Regions from separate parts of the Patulibacter sp. NPDC049589 genome, predicted to be linked through region 2. Evidence: riboswitches for the same ligand, from Rfam matches in the RefSeq annotation. Region 2 holds a riboswitch; each other region holds the start of a gene.
The links. Region 2 has a riboswitch for cyclic di-AMP ahead of AB0L40_RS06530 (peptidoglycan endopeptidase). Riboswitches for the same ligand answer to the same signal wherever they lie in the genome.

Region 1 (4,869 bases), on a different contig from region 2:
ATGCGCGTTTCAGCGATCTGGGCAGAAGACCGACGGCGGTGGCACGTGGCGCTGGCGCTCGTCACGCTCGCGGGTCTCGGTCTTCGCCTCTGGGGCATCGGGTGGGGACTGCCGTTCGCCTACAACCTCGACGAGCGGGCGCACTTCGTCCCCAGGGCGGTCGGCTTCTTCCAGAACGGGTCGCTCGACCCCGACTACCAGCTCAACCCCGCGGGCCTGATGCAGTGGATCGCGGGGGCGCTCTGGCTGTTTCGCGGCGGGCGGGACGGGGTCGTCGACGGGTGGGCGACGGACCCGGGCTCGATCTGGATCACCGCGCGGGTGGCATCCGCGGTGCTCTCCACGTCGGCGATCGTGGTGCTGTACGCCGCCGGGGCGCGGATGTTCGACCGACGGACCGGCCTGGTGGCGGCGGCGCTGCTGGCGTTCTCGTTCCTTCCGGCGCACTACGGGAAGCTGGCGCTCAACGATGCACCGTCGTTGGCGCCGAGTGCTCTGGCGTTGTTCGCGATCGCTGGGATCGTCCGCTTCGGTCGCCGCCGCGACTACCTCCTGGCCGGCGCCGCCCTTGGACTGGCGGTGGGGTTCAAGTACAACGCCGCGTTCCTCGGCCTGCCGCTGCTGACCGCGGTGGGCATGCACGCCGCCGGCGGTCTGCGGGCGGACGGTGACCAACACCCGCCGCCCGGCGCTGGGCGGCTGCCGAACTGGCGTGCGGCCGCGGTCGGCCTGCTCATCGTGGCGGCCTCGGCCTTCGTGGCGTTCTTCGCCATGGACCCCTACGCGGTGCTGCGCCCGGGGTTCTTCCGCAGCGAGCTCGAGCATCTCTCGGACTACACCGCCGGGGGTCTGCTGCTCGGGGAGACGGAGCGGTCGGGGTATCGCTACTACGCGTGGGCGCTTCTCTGGGGCTTCGGCGTCGTCCCGGCGCTGCTCCTGGCGATCGGCGTCGCCCGGGGAGCATGCCGGCACCGGTGGCAGGCGTTGTTGCTCGTGCCCGCACCCGTGGTGTTCGTCGCGCTCATCGGATCGCAGGGCCGGTACTTCGCCCGGTACGAGCTGCCGATCTATCCGCTGCTCGCGCTCCTGGCGGCCTCGGGAGGGGTCTGGGTCCTGGAGTTCCTCCTCGCCCGCCTGCGGATCGCCGGCCGGGCGCGCCTCGCCGCCGGAGCCGTCCTGACCGCCGCGGCGTTCGCGCAGGGCATCGTCCTGATCGCGCACAGCAACGTCGTGCTGTCCCGGCCCGACACCCGCACCACCGCGCGGGAATGGATGGTGCGCAACATCCCGGCGGGGACGCCGATCGTGGTCGAGCCCATGGTGCCCCGCGAGTGGTACGCCGACGGCGCGTCCCTGCGGAGCGCATCCTCCCGAGCCGAGTACCGGTGGCCGCGCCTGACGCGGACCGGCGCCGACAAACGACGCCTCGCGCGGGCCCATCCTCGCCTAGCCAGCCGGATCGGACGCGCGGCGGACTTCGCCAACCACGGCTTCACGCTCTTCCCAGGGATGCTCGACTTCTACCGCGAGAACGGTGCGTGCTGGGTGATCTCCGGGTCGATGCAGAGCGGACGGGTCCAGAACAACCCTGCCCGGGTCCCCGATGCCGTGCGCTACTACCGCGCCCTCGAGCGCCAGGCCGTCCTGCGCTTCTCGATCTCGCCGTTCGACGGGCCCGAAGCGAAGGACTACTTCCAGTACGACAAGGCGTTCAACTTCGTGCAGCTGCGCTACCGGCTTCCCGGGCCATCCGTGCGGGTCTACCGCCTGAAGGACTGCTCTCCCGGCGTCGATACGCAGCGCATCCGAAGGGCTGGGTGACGAAGTACTCCCTCGTCTGGCGGCGCGCGTCGGCCGGACAGACCGGGGGCGTGGAGGTCGAGATGGTGCGTCGGCGGGACGCGCCCTGGCGGAACAGGTCCGTCGAGTCCGCCTCTGAACGTACGACCGTTGTCCAGGCGAGGGAGTCTGCGGCGATCGCGGCCGATGACCGGGCGGGGCCCGGCCGAGGGCTCCCTCGTCGCGAACCCGGAGGTCACCACGATGTCGAAGAAGCTCATGGCCATGCTCGCCGTCGTCGTTCTCGGCGCGGGATTCGTCTACAAGACGGTGCTCGCCGCCCCGACCGAGGCCGGTGCCGAACCGAAGCTCCAGGGCGTCGTCTACGTCCTGCCCAAGGAGTTCCTCGTCAACCTCTCCGACGGGCGCTACGCCAAGTTCTCCGTCGCCGTCGTTCTTCCCGAGACGCCAGAGGCCCACGGCGAGGAGACACCTCCCGAAGGCTACGGTCCGCTCGCCGAGGAAGCGGTCATCAGAACCGTCGTCGTCGATGTCGTCGGCGCCTCGACCGGCGACGCCCTGACGACGGCCAAGGGTCGGTCGGCCGTTCGACGTCGGATCCTCCGACGCATAGAGCGGGAGACCGACGCGGAAGCGAAGGACGTGCTCTTTCCCGACATCACCGTGCAGTGACGTCGTCGGACGCACGCTCGATGGACCGAGGTGCGATCTGTCGATCGTTGAGCGCGCCATCCTGACGAAGTCCGACGATGGGTAGGAGAATCGACCGGATTCCTGGTACCTTTCGGCACGCCGAGTCCCCGGGAGCCGTCCCCGGGGAGCGGGGGACCCAGGTGTTTTGGGGCTTGTCCACGACCTTTGTGGAGGCGCGACTCTTTCAGCGCCAGCCCGTCAGCTAACCCCGTAGGCCGACGAGAGAGCTGCTCCACATGTCATCACGCCCGGCGCGCCGCGCCGCCCTCATCAGCGCCCTGGCCTTGCTGGCCTGCGGGGGACCCATCACGCAGGCTGCCTCCGCAGCCGGCGTCCCGGGTGGGGGCGGAACCCCGGCCCCGACCGCGACGACCCCAGCGACTGCCGCCGCCCCCGCCCCTGCACCTCCGACGGTGTCGGAGACGCAGACGGTGAAACTGACGCGCTCGCAGGTGAAGAGCGTCCAGCGGCGGGCCCGCGTCCGGGCCGACGGGGCGATCGGCAGCAGGACGCGTGCTGCGCTCAAGAGGTACCAGGCGAAGAAGCGGCTGGTCCGCACCGGGCGACCGAACCTCCAGACGCTGAAGGCCATGAAGCTCGCGTTCGCGAAGAAGGTCGAGCAGCAGCTGGTCGCGCGCCAGCGCACTGCGGCACCGCTGGCCGGAGCCGTTCCCGGATTCGTCTTCCCGATCCAAGGCTCGTGGTCCTTCGGGGGTTCGGCCACGGCGTTCGGTGACCGGGGAGGCGCGCACGAAGGCGTCGACCTCCTCTCCGCCTGCGGGACGCCGGTCGTCGCCGCCTCCAGCGGGACGGTGAAGGCCAACGCGGATCAGTCCGCCGCCGGCAATTACCTCGTGCTCACCGACACGCCTTCGGGCGAGGACCAGGCGTACATGCACCTGCAGTCCGCCTCCCCGCTGCGGCCCGGCACTCGCGTCGAGGCGGGCTCGCCGATCGGCGCAGTCGGCGACACGGGCAACGCGACGGCCTGCCTCCTGCACTTCGAGCTCTGGGGCGCTCCGGGGTGGCAGGACGGCAAGCCGCGCGACCCGAGCGGCGACCTCGAGTCGTGGGGCGGGACCCCCACGCCCGCCGCCCGCTGACCCCCGACCGCCTCGCGTCGGCCAGGCGCTCTTCCTAAGCTAAGGCGTCCCGAACGTTCCGGCGGCTGCGCGCGACGAGATCCACATCCCGGAGCGGCGGAGCCACCCCACGGACGGACGACTCGGGGCTCCGCACCCTTCGCTCCAGATCGCCCCGCACGGGATCGGGGTCTCGTTCGCGTGCCCACGCACTCGGTCGATCGACGGAGTCGGTAGGCGCTCGACATCGGCACGTTCCGGCGCTTCGACATCATTCCTACACCATGTAGGACTTTCGCTACGATGCGGACCTGCAGATCGCGCCGATGCCCCGCCCAGACGCCCCAGCCCCAATGCACATCGGACTGCACCGGCCCCTCCGCCGGCGGCACCCGTCAGCTTCGGTGGCCGGCGCGTGCGTGCTCGACGTGGTCGCGAGCCAGACCCAGCAGGCCGCTGACGTGGTCGTCGTCGAGGCTGTAGAGCACGCTGCGCCCGACCTTCCGCCGCTTCACGACGTGCGCGGTGCGGAGGAGGCGCAGCGCGTGCGAGCACGCGGTCTCCGACAGGCCCGCGGCCTCCGCCAGACCGCCGACGTGCATCTCCGGCGTCTCCATCAAGGCCAGGATCACCCGCAGGCGACCCGGGTCCGCGAGCACGCGAAAGGTCTCCGCGAGCTCATCGACCTCACCGTCCCGCCACGGCACTCCGGCCTGCACCGGCGCACCGGACGATGCCGCCGCGACGCGACTGTCTGGTCCGCTCACGCCCTCAAGCGTATCCCGGCCCCCGTACCGACCCACACGCCGCGCTCGACGTGGCGCGGGCTCGACCGGTCTGTTACCTTCAGACTTGTTCAGATGTTCATGCTTTTAGGAGCAGGAATCAGTCTCATGGCCCACGATCACTCCCACGGCATCGTCACCGCCGGCGCCCGCCACAAGCGTGCGCTGACGATCGCACTGGCGCTCACTGCGACGTACCTCGTCGTCGAGCTCTCGGTCGGCCTCGCGATCGGCTCCCTCGCGCTGATCTCCGATGCCGGCCACATGCTCACCGACACCGCGGGGCTCGCCCTGGCGCTGACGGCGATCGTGATGGCGCAGAGCACGCCGGACGACGAACGGACGTACGGTCGCTACCGGCTCGAGGCGCTCGCGTCGCTGGCCAACGCTGTGCTGCTGTTCGCGGTCGCGATCTACGTCCTCATCGAGGCCGTCGGCCGGTTCCAGGACCCCACCGACGTCCCCGGACTCGGGCTGATGGTCGTCGCCTTCGTCGGCCTCGTGGTCAA
Region 2 (4,869 bases):
CGAGAGGAGCGGACGTCGAGCCCGCTGCACCTCGTGTACCTCGCCAAGCGCGGAACCTGGTACCCGTTCGTCCCCGTGCCGGGCCAGACGAAGGAGCGCGGCCGTGAGCGCGAGCTGCAGCTGCGCGCCGTCCTGGACCCGATGATGGGCCTCGAGCCCGAGATGGACCGCTGGTACCCCCTCTGGGGCGCCCCGATCGGCGCCTGAGCGGCCCAGCCCCCTGGGAACGCAGAAGGCCCGCCATCGGCGGGCCTTCTGCGTTCCGTGCGACCCGGGCCCGTCGGGCACCGTGCCGCCGGCCGGGGTTAGGCCTCGGCCGGGTCCGGGACGAGGCCCTCGCCTGTGAACTCCTGGCCGGCCTCGGCGAAGGAGAAGTCGTCCGCCGGGATCAGCACGTCGGAGCCGATGAGCTCGTCGTCGGCCAGCGGGGTCCCCTTCTCGCGCACGAACGCCAGGAGCTTGGCGAACTCGCGGGCGTAGCCCTCGGGGTCCCCGGCGTCGACGGCCGCGACGACCGCGTCGTCGATGTCGTTGAGCGCCGCGTGCGTGTCGTCCGCCAGCCGGTACTGCTGGTCCATGAAGATCCGGACGATCACGCCTCCTTCTCCTGGCTCTGTGGCGCCGGGGCCGCGTCGGGAGCCGGGGTGCCGCCGGCGCCCAGCTCGGCGGCCGGGGCGCTGCCCTGGCCGAGCTCGGCCTTCATCCGCTCGAGCTCGGAGTCGACCTGCGACCCGGCGGAGAGCGCCTCGAGCTGACGATCGATGTCGTCCTTGCCCGAGCCGAGCTCCATCATGTCGCCGAACGTGCCGGCCTCCTCGAGCTCCGCGACGGCGTCCGCGCGGGCCTTCATGTTCTCCGTCTTGTCGACGGCGCGCTGCATCGCCATGCCGACCTCGGCCATGGACTCGCCGACGCCGGTGGCCGCCTCCGAGATCCGGACCTGGGCCTCCGCGGCGTTGTACTGCGCCTTGATGACCTCCTTCTTGGTCCGGAACTGCTCGACCTTCGTGCGCAGCTTCTGCTCGCTGGCGACGAGGGCCTGCTGCTGGTTCTCGAGGTCCTGGATCTGACCGCTCAGGCCCTGAAGCTCGGTCTGGATCAGCGTCTTGCGCTCCAGCGCGGTGCGGGCGAGGTCCTCCTGCCCGGCGGCGAGCGCCTGACGGGCCTGCGTGTCGAGCTTGACGATCGACTGCTGCTGCTTGTCGGTCTGCAGCTGCAGGCGCTTCTTCGCCGTGACGACGTCGGCGATGCCCTTCTTGACGTTCTGGAGGTTCTCCAGCTGCTTCTGGTAGCTGTAGTCGAGCGTCTCGCCGGGGTCCTCGGCCTTGTCCAGAACCCGGGACAGCTTCGCTTTGATGGTGGTGGACATGCGGGCGCCGAGACCCATGTGGTGCTCCTCGTGGCGTTCTTGGGGATGATCGCCGGTCAGCCTATCGGTCCTGCCTCAACGGTCCGTGAAGTCGACGCGGGCCGGGGACGTGGCGCGCCGGGAGTCGTCGCCCGCGACGAGGCCCCGGAACGACGAGAGGCGCCGCGATGCGGCGCCTCTCGGAAGCGGGGCGGGCCGTCGGGCCCGGGGCCGGCGGCCTACAGGCCGTCGGGGTGCGTGACGACGTACTCGTCCTCGTCGGTGCGGTTGTCCGGGCGCCACTGCGGGCCCTTGGCGCCGCTGGGGTCCTTCGCGGCGGAGGTGTCGAGGCGCAGGCCGGCGATGATCGCGAAGGCGTGGCCGGAGTTCCCGTAGACCGAGATCCACTGGCCCTCGCCCTCGATGCCGTTCTTCCAGGCGTCGTCGAACTCGTAGGACGCGAGCGGGGTCTTCAGCAGGCCGCCGCCGATGAGCGCGTAGGAGACGGTGCCGGAGCAGTCGTAGGCCGTGTCCTCGACGCGGGCGTGGCCGCCGCCGAGGCGGTAGGGCTTGCCGACGATCTTGTTCGCCGCGACGACCGCGGACTGGACCTGCGCCGGGGCCTTCAGCGGAACCCGGGCGAACCAGGCGGTGCGACCGTCGACCGTCTTGCCCTTGTACCGCTTGGCCTTGATGCCGTTGGTGGTGCGCATCCCGACGGGGATGACGACGGTGCCTGGCGCCGCGGGCGCCGCCGGCGTGACCGGGGCGGGTGCGGGCGTGGGAACCGTCGGGGCGACACCGCCGGTGGCCGGAGCCGCCGTCTGTGCTGAAGCGGAAGCCGTGACGCCGGTGAACCCGGCGGCCAGGACGGCGGTCATCGCTATGGCCCGTGAAGTCAAACGCACTACGTGCTCTCTTTCGTCGGCCTACGGGGTTAGCTGACGGGCTAGCGCAGAAAGAGACAGCGCTTCCACCGGAAGACCGGCGAATTAGCCCCAAGAACACGTGGTTCCCCCGCCCACCGGATTCGACTCCGGTGATTCGGCTGCCGGGACAGTAGCAGTCCTGCCGCAAGACGGCACCCACTGTTGCAACGAGCCGTGCAGCCGCGAGGGTTCCGTGCGCCCGGGCGGTGGGTCGTGCGAGGCCGAGACCTCCGGCGACGACGCACGTACCCGCGAGAGGGCGCCGCCGACCCCTCGTCGCTGTGCGTTCGCGCACGGACGGCGGCCGTGCGGTTACCGTGCCCCCGATGCGTCCGGTCCCCACCCGCTCCCGCCGCGCGACGGCGGCCGCCGCCCTGGCCGTCTCGGCCGCCCTCGTCCTCGCCGGCTGCGGCGGGGGCGACGACGCCGAGTCGCCCTTCACCCCGCCGAAGGGCGACGACTCCTCGGCGTCCGCGCTCGGGTTCCCCGTCGTCGCCACCCGGAACACGACCCGGACGGGTACGAAGGACCCGGTGGACGCCGCCGCGGCCGTCGCCCGCGCGGCGTACCCGGACGGCTCGGAGGCCAGCCGCGCGAAGGCCGTGACGATCGTCGACGACCAGGACTGGCGGACGGCGCTGGCCGCCACGTCGCTCGCCGCGCCCCCGATCGGCGCACCCCTCCTGTTCAGCGACGGCGCGAAGCTCCCGGACGCCACGGTGTCCGCGATCGACGCCCTGAAGCCGTCCGGCAGCGACGCGGCCGGCAAGGCGCAGGCCGTGCTCGTCGGCAAGGTCGGACGGCCCTCCGGCCTGCGGACGGACGCCATCGAGGGCGCCGACCCCTACGAGCTGGCGCGCGCGATCGACCGGTACACCACGCAGGCCCGCGGCCGCTCGAGCGACCGCGTCCTCGTCGTCAGCGCCGATCGCCCCGAGTACGCCGTGCCGGCCGCCGCCTGGCTGGCGAAGTCCGGGGACCCGCTCGCGTTCGTGACGAGCAAGGGCATCCCGCCGGCCACCGCCCGTCAGCTCGCGTCGCACCCGAAGGCGACCATCTACGTGCTGGGGCCCAGCGCCGTGGTCCGCCCGTCGGTCACCAAGCAGCTGCGCAAGTACGGCACCGTCAAGCGCGTCGGCGGCGTCAGCCCGACCGACAACGCGATCGGCTTCGCCCGCTACAAGGACGGCTCGTTCGGCTGGAACGTCAACCAGCCCGGCCACGGGTTCCTCATCGCGCGGGACACCGACACGCTCGGCGCGATCAGCCTCGCGCCGTTCGCGGCCTCCGGCCTGCACGGCCCGCTGCTGCTCCTGGACTCCTCCGACCAGCTCTCGGTCCCCGTGCGCGAGTACCTGCGCGACGTCAAGCAGGGGTACTACCCCGACGACCCGACCCTCGACGCGACCGCGGTCGCGCGCTACAACCGCGCGTGGCTGACCGGCGACGTCTCGCAGATCAGCGCGAAGGTCCAGGCGCAGATCGACACGCTGCTCGAGCTCGCGCCCGTGGACGACTCGCCGTCCGGCGGCGACGACGGGCTGCCCCGCGACGGCTCCGGCACGACCACGGCCCCGAAGTCGACCACGAAGGCCCCGGCCACCACCACGACGCCGACGCCGAAGGCGCCCTGAGCGCGCGGCCCCGCCACGTGGCGGGGCCGCGCGGGGATCGGTACAACAGACGCATGAGCGAAGCGCAGCGGCCGGACCAACGCGATCTCGGCGTCGCCGTCACGGTCGACGACATCCGCCGGCTCACGGGCGCCGCCACCCCGCACTTCGCGCAGCAGATCCGCAACCGCGTCGCGCGGCTGATCGACGGCCTGCCCGCGCAGCACCCCGCGCGCCTGGTCGGCGAGGCCGAGGTCCGCCGGCTGACGGCGCTGGGGACGAGCGGGGAGGTCCGCGGCGGCACCGCGCAGCCCGGCATGCCCGGCCTGCCCTCCACCGCCCTGCCCAAGGGCTGACCCGGGCCGGCCCGCCCGGCCGGCCACGCCCGTCCGTCCCGCACCCGAGGTCCAGATGCCCGCGTCCGTCCCGCCCCCCACGCCCGGCCCGCCGCTCTGGGAGGCCGTCCGGGGGCTGCGGCTCCACGTCGACGGACTCGAGCTGCAGACCCTCGAGCGCCCGACGAAGATGGGCGTGCGCCTGACGACCGTCGTCCGCCTGCGCGGCGCCGGCCACGAGGGCGTCGGCGAGGACGTGACGTACGACCCGTTCTCGCACGCGGCGCTCCAGGGATGGGACGGCCTGCCCGAGGTGCGCGGAGACTGGACCACCGAGTCGTTCTCCGCGATCTTCGACAGCGTCTCGCTCTTCCCGGCCCCGCCCGTCCACGACGTCGACGAGCGCTACCGCCGGTGGGCGTTCGAGTCCGCCGCGCTGGACCTGGCGCTCCGCCAGTCCGGCACCGACTGGGCCACGGCCGTCGGTCGCGAGGTCGGCCCCCTGACGTTCGTCTCCTCGCGCGGCGTCGGCGACCCGCCGGAGGCCGCGACGATCGACGACCTGCGGCGCCGGTCCCCGGGGCTCGGCATGAAGCTCGACCTCGGGCGCGAGTGGGACGCCGCGTCGATCGCGGCCCTGGCGG
Region 3 (4,869 bases), on a different contig from region 2:
CGCCCGGGACCGCGAGGTCGTGACGCAGAAGGTCCGCGCGATGCTCCGCAAGGGCGTGCCGGGAGTCGTGCGACTGCTGAAGAACGCCGGACGGGTCGCCAGCGGCCGCTGGGAGCACCCCGCGCGAGCGGAGTGGTGGGCCGACGAGCTCAGGCGCGCCGGATTCGTCGACGTCGGCGTCGAGGTGCTCGACCACGAGGGCGGCCTGGCCTGGGCGAAGAAGCCCACCCGATAGGCCCGCAGCGATCTCCCACGATCCGTAGGACTTGGGGTGCCATACTCGTCCGATGACCGACGGCGCCATTCAGGGCGAGCTGCAAGAGCAGATCATGATCGTCCTGTGGCACAACGGCGAAGGGACCGTCGAGCACGTCCGCGCCGGACTACCGGCCCGGCACCGCAGCGCCTACAGCACGGTGCAGACCGTGCTCAACCGTCTCGTCGATCGTGGTCTCCTCTCGCGGGAGCGGCGCGGCAAGACGTTCATCTACACCGCGAAGGTGACCGAAGGGCAGTACCTGTCGCGCTCCATCGAGCGCACCCTCGCAGGAGCGTCGCTCGAGGCCCGGCAGGCCGCGCTGGCGCAGCTGATCGGCACCATCGACACCGACGAGCTCTCCGCTCTGCAGGAGCAGGCCCGCCAGGCCACCGCCGCACGTGAGGCCCGCAGGCGGTGATCATTCTCCTGGCACTCCTGGTCGTCGTCGCGGTGCTGCTGCCGCACGTCGTGCCGCTGCGACGCGTGGCGCCGGCGACCGCCGCCACGCTCTGGGGCGTCGCGCTGGGCCTGCGGGCGCTGACCAGCGTCTTCGTCGCGCTCTACCTCGTCCTCTTCCTGCCGGCGACCGCGCTCTTTGACGCGATGACCCACTGGTGCTGGCACACGATCATCCCGATCGCCACCACCCACCTCGGCGTGGCCGGCCACCGCGTCGGCGACGCCGTGGCGATCTTCCCGATCTTCCTGCTGGCAGCGTCGGCGATCTCGCTGACCTTCGGGCTCGTCCGCGCCGCCCGGTCGATCCGACGACTGATCACCCGCGACGCCGTCGGACGCGGACCGGCCGACAGCGTGATCGTCGGCGGCCCCGACGTGTTCGTCGCGGCCGCCGGGTTCAGCAATCCGCGACTCGTGGTGTCCGCCGGCGCCCTGACGCAGCTGGACGACGAGGAGCTCGCCGCCGGAATCGATCACGAGCACGGCCACATCCGCAGGCGCCACCGCTTCGTCGTCCTCTACGCCGAGGCGTGCCGCGCATTGGCGCGTTTCATTCCGGGAACGAAGCATGCGGTTTCGCAGCTGCGCTTCCATCTCGAACGTGACGCCGACGCTTGGGCGCTCGCCCGCCAGCACGACCGCTTCGCCCTCGCGAGCGCGATCTGCAAAGCGACGATCTCGCAGAACCCGGCCGTCGCGCCGCTGGGTGGAGGCCGCGACGTCCGCGACCGCGTCGACGAACTGCTCAGCGGCCACCGGACACCCGGAGCGCTGCGCCGCAGCGCCCTGAACACCACCGCAGCACTGGGCGTCGTCCTGCTGCTCGGTCTGACGGCCTCGGTGCCCAGTGTCATCGCCGCCGGCCAGCAGCAGGCAAACGGCGCGCCCGTCCCGCACGCCTGCGACGGCTGACCACCGGGCGGCCGCGCGGAGCGCCTCAGCTGCGGCTCAGGCGATCGCGGCCGCCAAGTCGTTGCAGGCCTGCTCGCACGCCCGGCACGATGCCGCGCAGATGCGGCAGTGTGCGTGCATCTGGGCGTGGCGCTCGCACTCGTCGCCGCAGGCGCGGCAGGCTGCCGCGCACGCCTGCAGGATCGCCACGGAGACGTTCGCGTCGTACGCCGTCTGGCGACCGGCGACCCGCCCGGCCGCCGTGCACACGTCGGCGCAGTCCTGATTGAGCCGGATGCACTTGGCCAACTCGGCGGCCATCTCCTCGCCGAGGCACGCATCGGCGCATGCGGTGCACGTCTGCGCGCACTCCAAGCACGCATCGACGCAGCGAGCGATCGCCGCGCCGTCGACGGCGAAGGCCTGCGGGTGGGTTTCGAGCATCTGCTGGGCGTTGGACATAAGGGCTCCTGTCATGGGGAGGGGTGGAGACGGCGCTCGTCCCGGCGTTCAGACCGGTTCCGCGCCTCGCCGCCGTGCTACCCGGATGGGCTAGCGCCATGAGCCTGAATCGATGGACTGTCGGACTTCCACGCGGTGTCGCAGCGGGGCGGCGAGCTGGCGCAAGGCTCGGTGGATGCGCCCATCCATCGACGACCGAGGGCCGTTTACTCCTACGAATCGTCGGAGGCTGATGCGCGGGGCGTCCTGGGGTGTTATCTTGCGGACGCCGAGTCGCTCGAACGGTTTCGAGCGAACGGGGGACCCAAGTGGTTTTGGGGCTAATCCACGCGTTTGTGGAGGCGCTGTCTTTCTGCGCCAGCCCGTCAGCTAACCCCGTAGGCCATCGAAAGAGAGCGCCTGTGAAGCAGTTCACCCGCGGCATCGTCTTGGCCGCCAGCATCACCCTCGGGGCCCTGCCGGCCAGCGCCATGGCGCAGAGCCCCAGCGGCGGAACGCCGGCTGCACCGCCGGCCGCTACCGCAGCGCCCGCCCCGGCGCCTCCTGCGTCACCGGACCCGGACCTCACGGTCAAGACGGTAAAGCTCACGCGCTCACAGACCAAGAGCGTGCAACGCCGCGTCAAGGTCCGCCCGGACGGCGCGCTCGGAACGGGAACCCGCACCGCCCTGAAGCGGTACCAGCGCACCAAGCAGCTCGTTCCCACCGGCCGCCCGAACCTGCAGACCCTTCATGCGATGGAGCTCAAGTTCGCTGCCGCGATCGAGGCGAAGCTCCGATCTGATGCTGCACCACAGACGGCTGCTCCCGGGCCCGCCGCCGCGCAGGCCGTCCAGGCCGCGATGAGCCAGGCCGGCACCCCGTACGAGTACGGCGGCGACGGCCCCGGCGGCTTTGATTGCTCCGGCCTGACGATGTGGGCCTACGCCCAGGCGGGCGTGACGCTGCCGCACTACAGCTTCGACCAGTTCACCATGGGCGAGCCCGTCGAGCGCGACGCGATCCAGCCGGGAGACCTCGTCTTCTTCGACACCGCCGGCCCCGGGGCCTCCGACGTCGGAATCGCCACGGGCCCGACCACCGTCGTCTCCGCCACCAGCAGCCGCGGTGTCCTCGAGCACGAGACCTTCGACGACTACTGGGGCAGCCACTACGTCGGCGCTCGCCGCCTCGCCCCCGCAGGCTGAGCGACCAGCACCCACCCCACCCGCCGGGGCTCCACAGGGCCCCAGGCGCCGGGGGGATGACGACGTCCACGCAGCCCGTCCGCAGACGGGCAACCGGAACGAATCAGGAGAAGACCGAGATGGCACCGACGACCGGCACGAAGACGACAACCACGGAGTTGTGGCGCATCGGGATCCCCGACGAGTCCTACGCCTTCCGGGCCCCTCGACCCGGGCACCGCGACCTCGGCGAGCTCGAGTTCTGGGAGCGCTCCACCGTCCGCTCCCGCCTGCGCCGCGAGACCGCAGCCGCACGCAAGGTCGGGGTCAAGCAGGGCGCGCGATCAAAGCTCGCGATGGCACTCGTCGGCGTGACGCTCGCCGTTCCCGCCACCGAGGCCGTCACCGCCGGCACCGCGCAGGCCGCACCCGTCACCGACTCCGTCCTCAAACGCGGCGACAGCGGCTCCCGCGTCGCCGCCCTGCAGCGCGCCCTGGGCATCACCGCCGACGGCGAGTTCGGCACCCAGACCCACAAAGCCGTCCGCGCCTTCCAACGCTCAAACGGTCTGGCGATCGACGGCGTCGTCGGAGCGCAGACCGCCGCGAAGCTCGGACTAGGGAGCGCCGCGAAGAAGGCATCGGCGACCACCAAGGCCAGCTCCCGGGCGAGCACCAGTGACGCCGCTGACCCCGGCCTCTCCACGGCGACCGTCCGTGCGATCCAGGGCAAGCTCGGGATCGCTGTCGACGGCGAGTGGGGCCCCCAGACACGCAGCGCCGTTCGCGACTACCAGCGCGAGCACGGGCTGCAGGTCGACGGCGTCCCCGGCCCCGCGACCCTGAGCAGCCTCGGCATCCGCGCCTCGCCCGGCACCCCCGACAACGACAGCGCGCCCAGCGCCGCATCGTCCACCGCGAGCAGCTCCAGCAACGGGGGCGGCGGAGCGATCTCCGCAGCGCGCTCCAAGACCGGCGCGCCGTACTCCTACGGAGCGACCGGGCCGTCCTCCTTCGACTGCTCCGGCCTGGTCCAGTGGGCGTTCAAGCAAGCCGGAGTGTCGCTGCCGCGCACGAGCTTCGCGCAGTACGGCGAAGGCAGCACGGTGTCGAAGGGCAACATCCGCGCCGGCGACCTCGTCTTCTTCAACACCGCCGGACCCGGCGCCTCGGACGTCGGGATCGCCACCGGCCCGACGACCGTGATCTCCGCAACCAGCAGCCGTGGAGTCATGGAGCACCCCATCTTCGACAGCTATTGGGGCTCTCACTTCGTCGGTGCGAAGCGGATTTAGCGCCACGGCACCCCAAGTCCTACAACGTGTCGGGGATGCGGTAGCGTTCGCCTATGCCGATTCGCCACCTCACCGCCCGCTGCACGGCCGCTGCGGCGGGCGTCGCGTTTGCATCTGCATTCCTCGCCCCGACCGCCTCGGGCCAGACCGCGGCGGCGCCCATCACCAGCAGTCTGCAGATTGTCGTCGAGAAGCCCGCGGGCACTCCCGTCCTTCAGGGCGACAGATGGACGGTGCTCGCCGTTACCCCTCAATACGTCGCCGGCACCACCGTCCGGGTGAGCTTCACCGCCGGTGCTCGCCGGGTTACTGAATCAGTACCGCTGCAAGTCGCAGG

Region 1: linked by a shared signal. The riboswitch ahead of AB0L40_RS00940 (peptidoglycan DD-metalloendopeptidase family protein) and the one ahead of AB0L40_RS06530 (peptidoglycan endopeptidase) in region 2 are both predicted to bind cyclic di-AMP.
Region 3: linked by a shared signal. The riboswitch ahead of AB0L40_RS05140 (NlpC/P60 family protein) and the one ahead of AB0L40_RS06530 (peptidoglycan endopeptidase) in region 2 are both predicted to bind cyclic di-AMP.

What each region holds. Positions count from the first base shown of each region.
Region 1 covers NZ_JBFAPC010000003.1:39,012-43,880, forward strand. Annotated here, with positions in the region: gene AB0L40_RS00930 (glycosyltransferase family 39 protein) at 1-1,821, shown strand; gene AB0L40_RS00935 (flagellar basal body-associated FliL family protein) at 2,044-2,472, shown strand; cyclic di-AMP (ydaO/yuaA leader) riboswitch at 2,581-2,725, shown strand; gene AB0L40_RS00940 (peptidoglycan DD-metalloendopeptidase family protein) at 2,925-3,596, shown strand; gene AB0L40_RS00945 (metalloregulator ArsR/SmtB family transcription factor) at 3,971-4,342, opposite strand; gene AB0L40_RS00950 (cation diffusion facilitator family transporter) at 4,469-4,869, shown strand, end outside.
Region 2 covers NZ_JBFAPC010000023.1:35,404-40,272, forward strand. Annotated here, with positions in the region: gene AB0L40_RS06515 (hypothetical protein) at 1-207, shown strand, start outside; gene AB0L40_RS06520 (hypothetical protein) at 306-596, opposite strand; gene AB0L40_RS06525 (PspA/IM30 family protein) at 593-1,387, opposite strand; gene AB0L40_RS06530 (peptidoglycan endopeptidase) at 1,588-2,061, opposite strand; cyclic di-AMP (ydaO/yuaA leader) riboswitch at 2,260-2,408, opposite strand; gene AB0L40_RS06535 (hypothetical protein) at 2,604-3,911, shown strand; gene AB0L40_RS06540 (hypothetical protein) at 3,965-4,246, shown strand; gene AB0L40_RS06545 (hypothetical protein) at 4,302-4,869, shown strand, end outside.
Region 3 covers NZ_JBFAPC010000017.1:15,521-20,389, forward strand. Annotated here, with positions in the region: gene AB0L40_RS05120 (methyltransferase domain-containing protein) at 1-235, shown strand, start outside; gene AB0L40_RS05125 (BlaI/MecI/CopY family transcriptional regulator) at 288-677, shown strand; gene AB0L40_RS05130 (M56 family metallopeptidase) at 674-1,630, shown strand; gene AB0L40_RS05135 (four-helix bundle copper-binding protein) at 1,667-2,071, opposite strand; cyclic di-AMP (ydaO/yuaA leader) riboswitch at 2,328-2,470, shown strand; gene AB0L40_RS05140 (NlpC/P60 family protein) at 2,473-3,258, shown strand; gene AB0L40_RS05145 (peptidoglycan-binding protein) at 3,378-4,532, shown strand; gene AB0L40_RS05150 (L,D-transpeptidase) at 4,586-4,869, shown strand, end outside.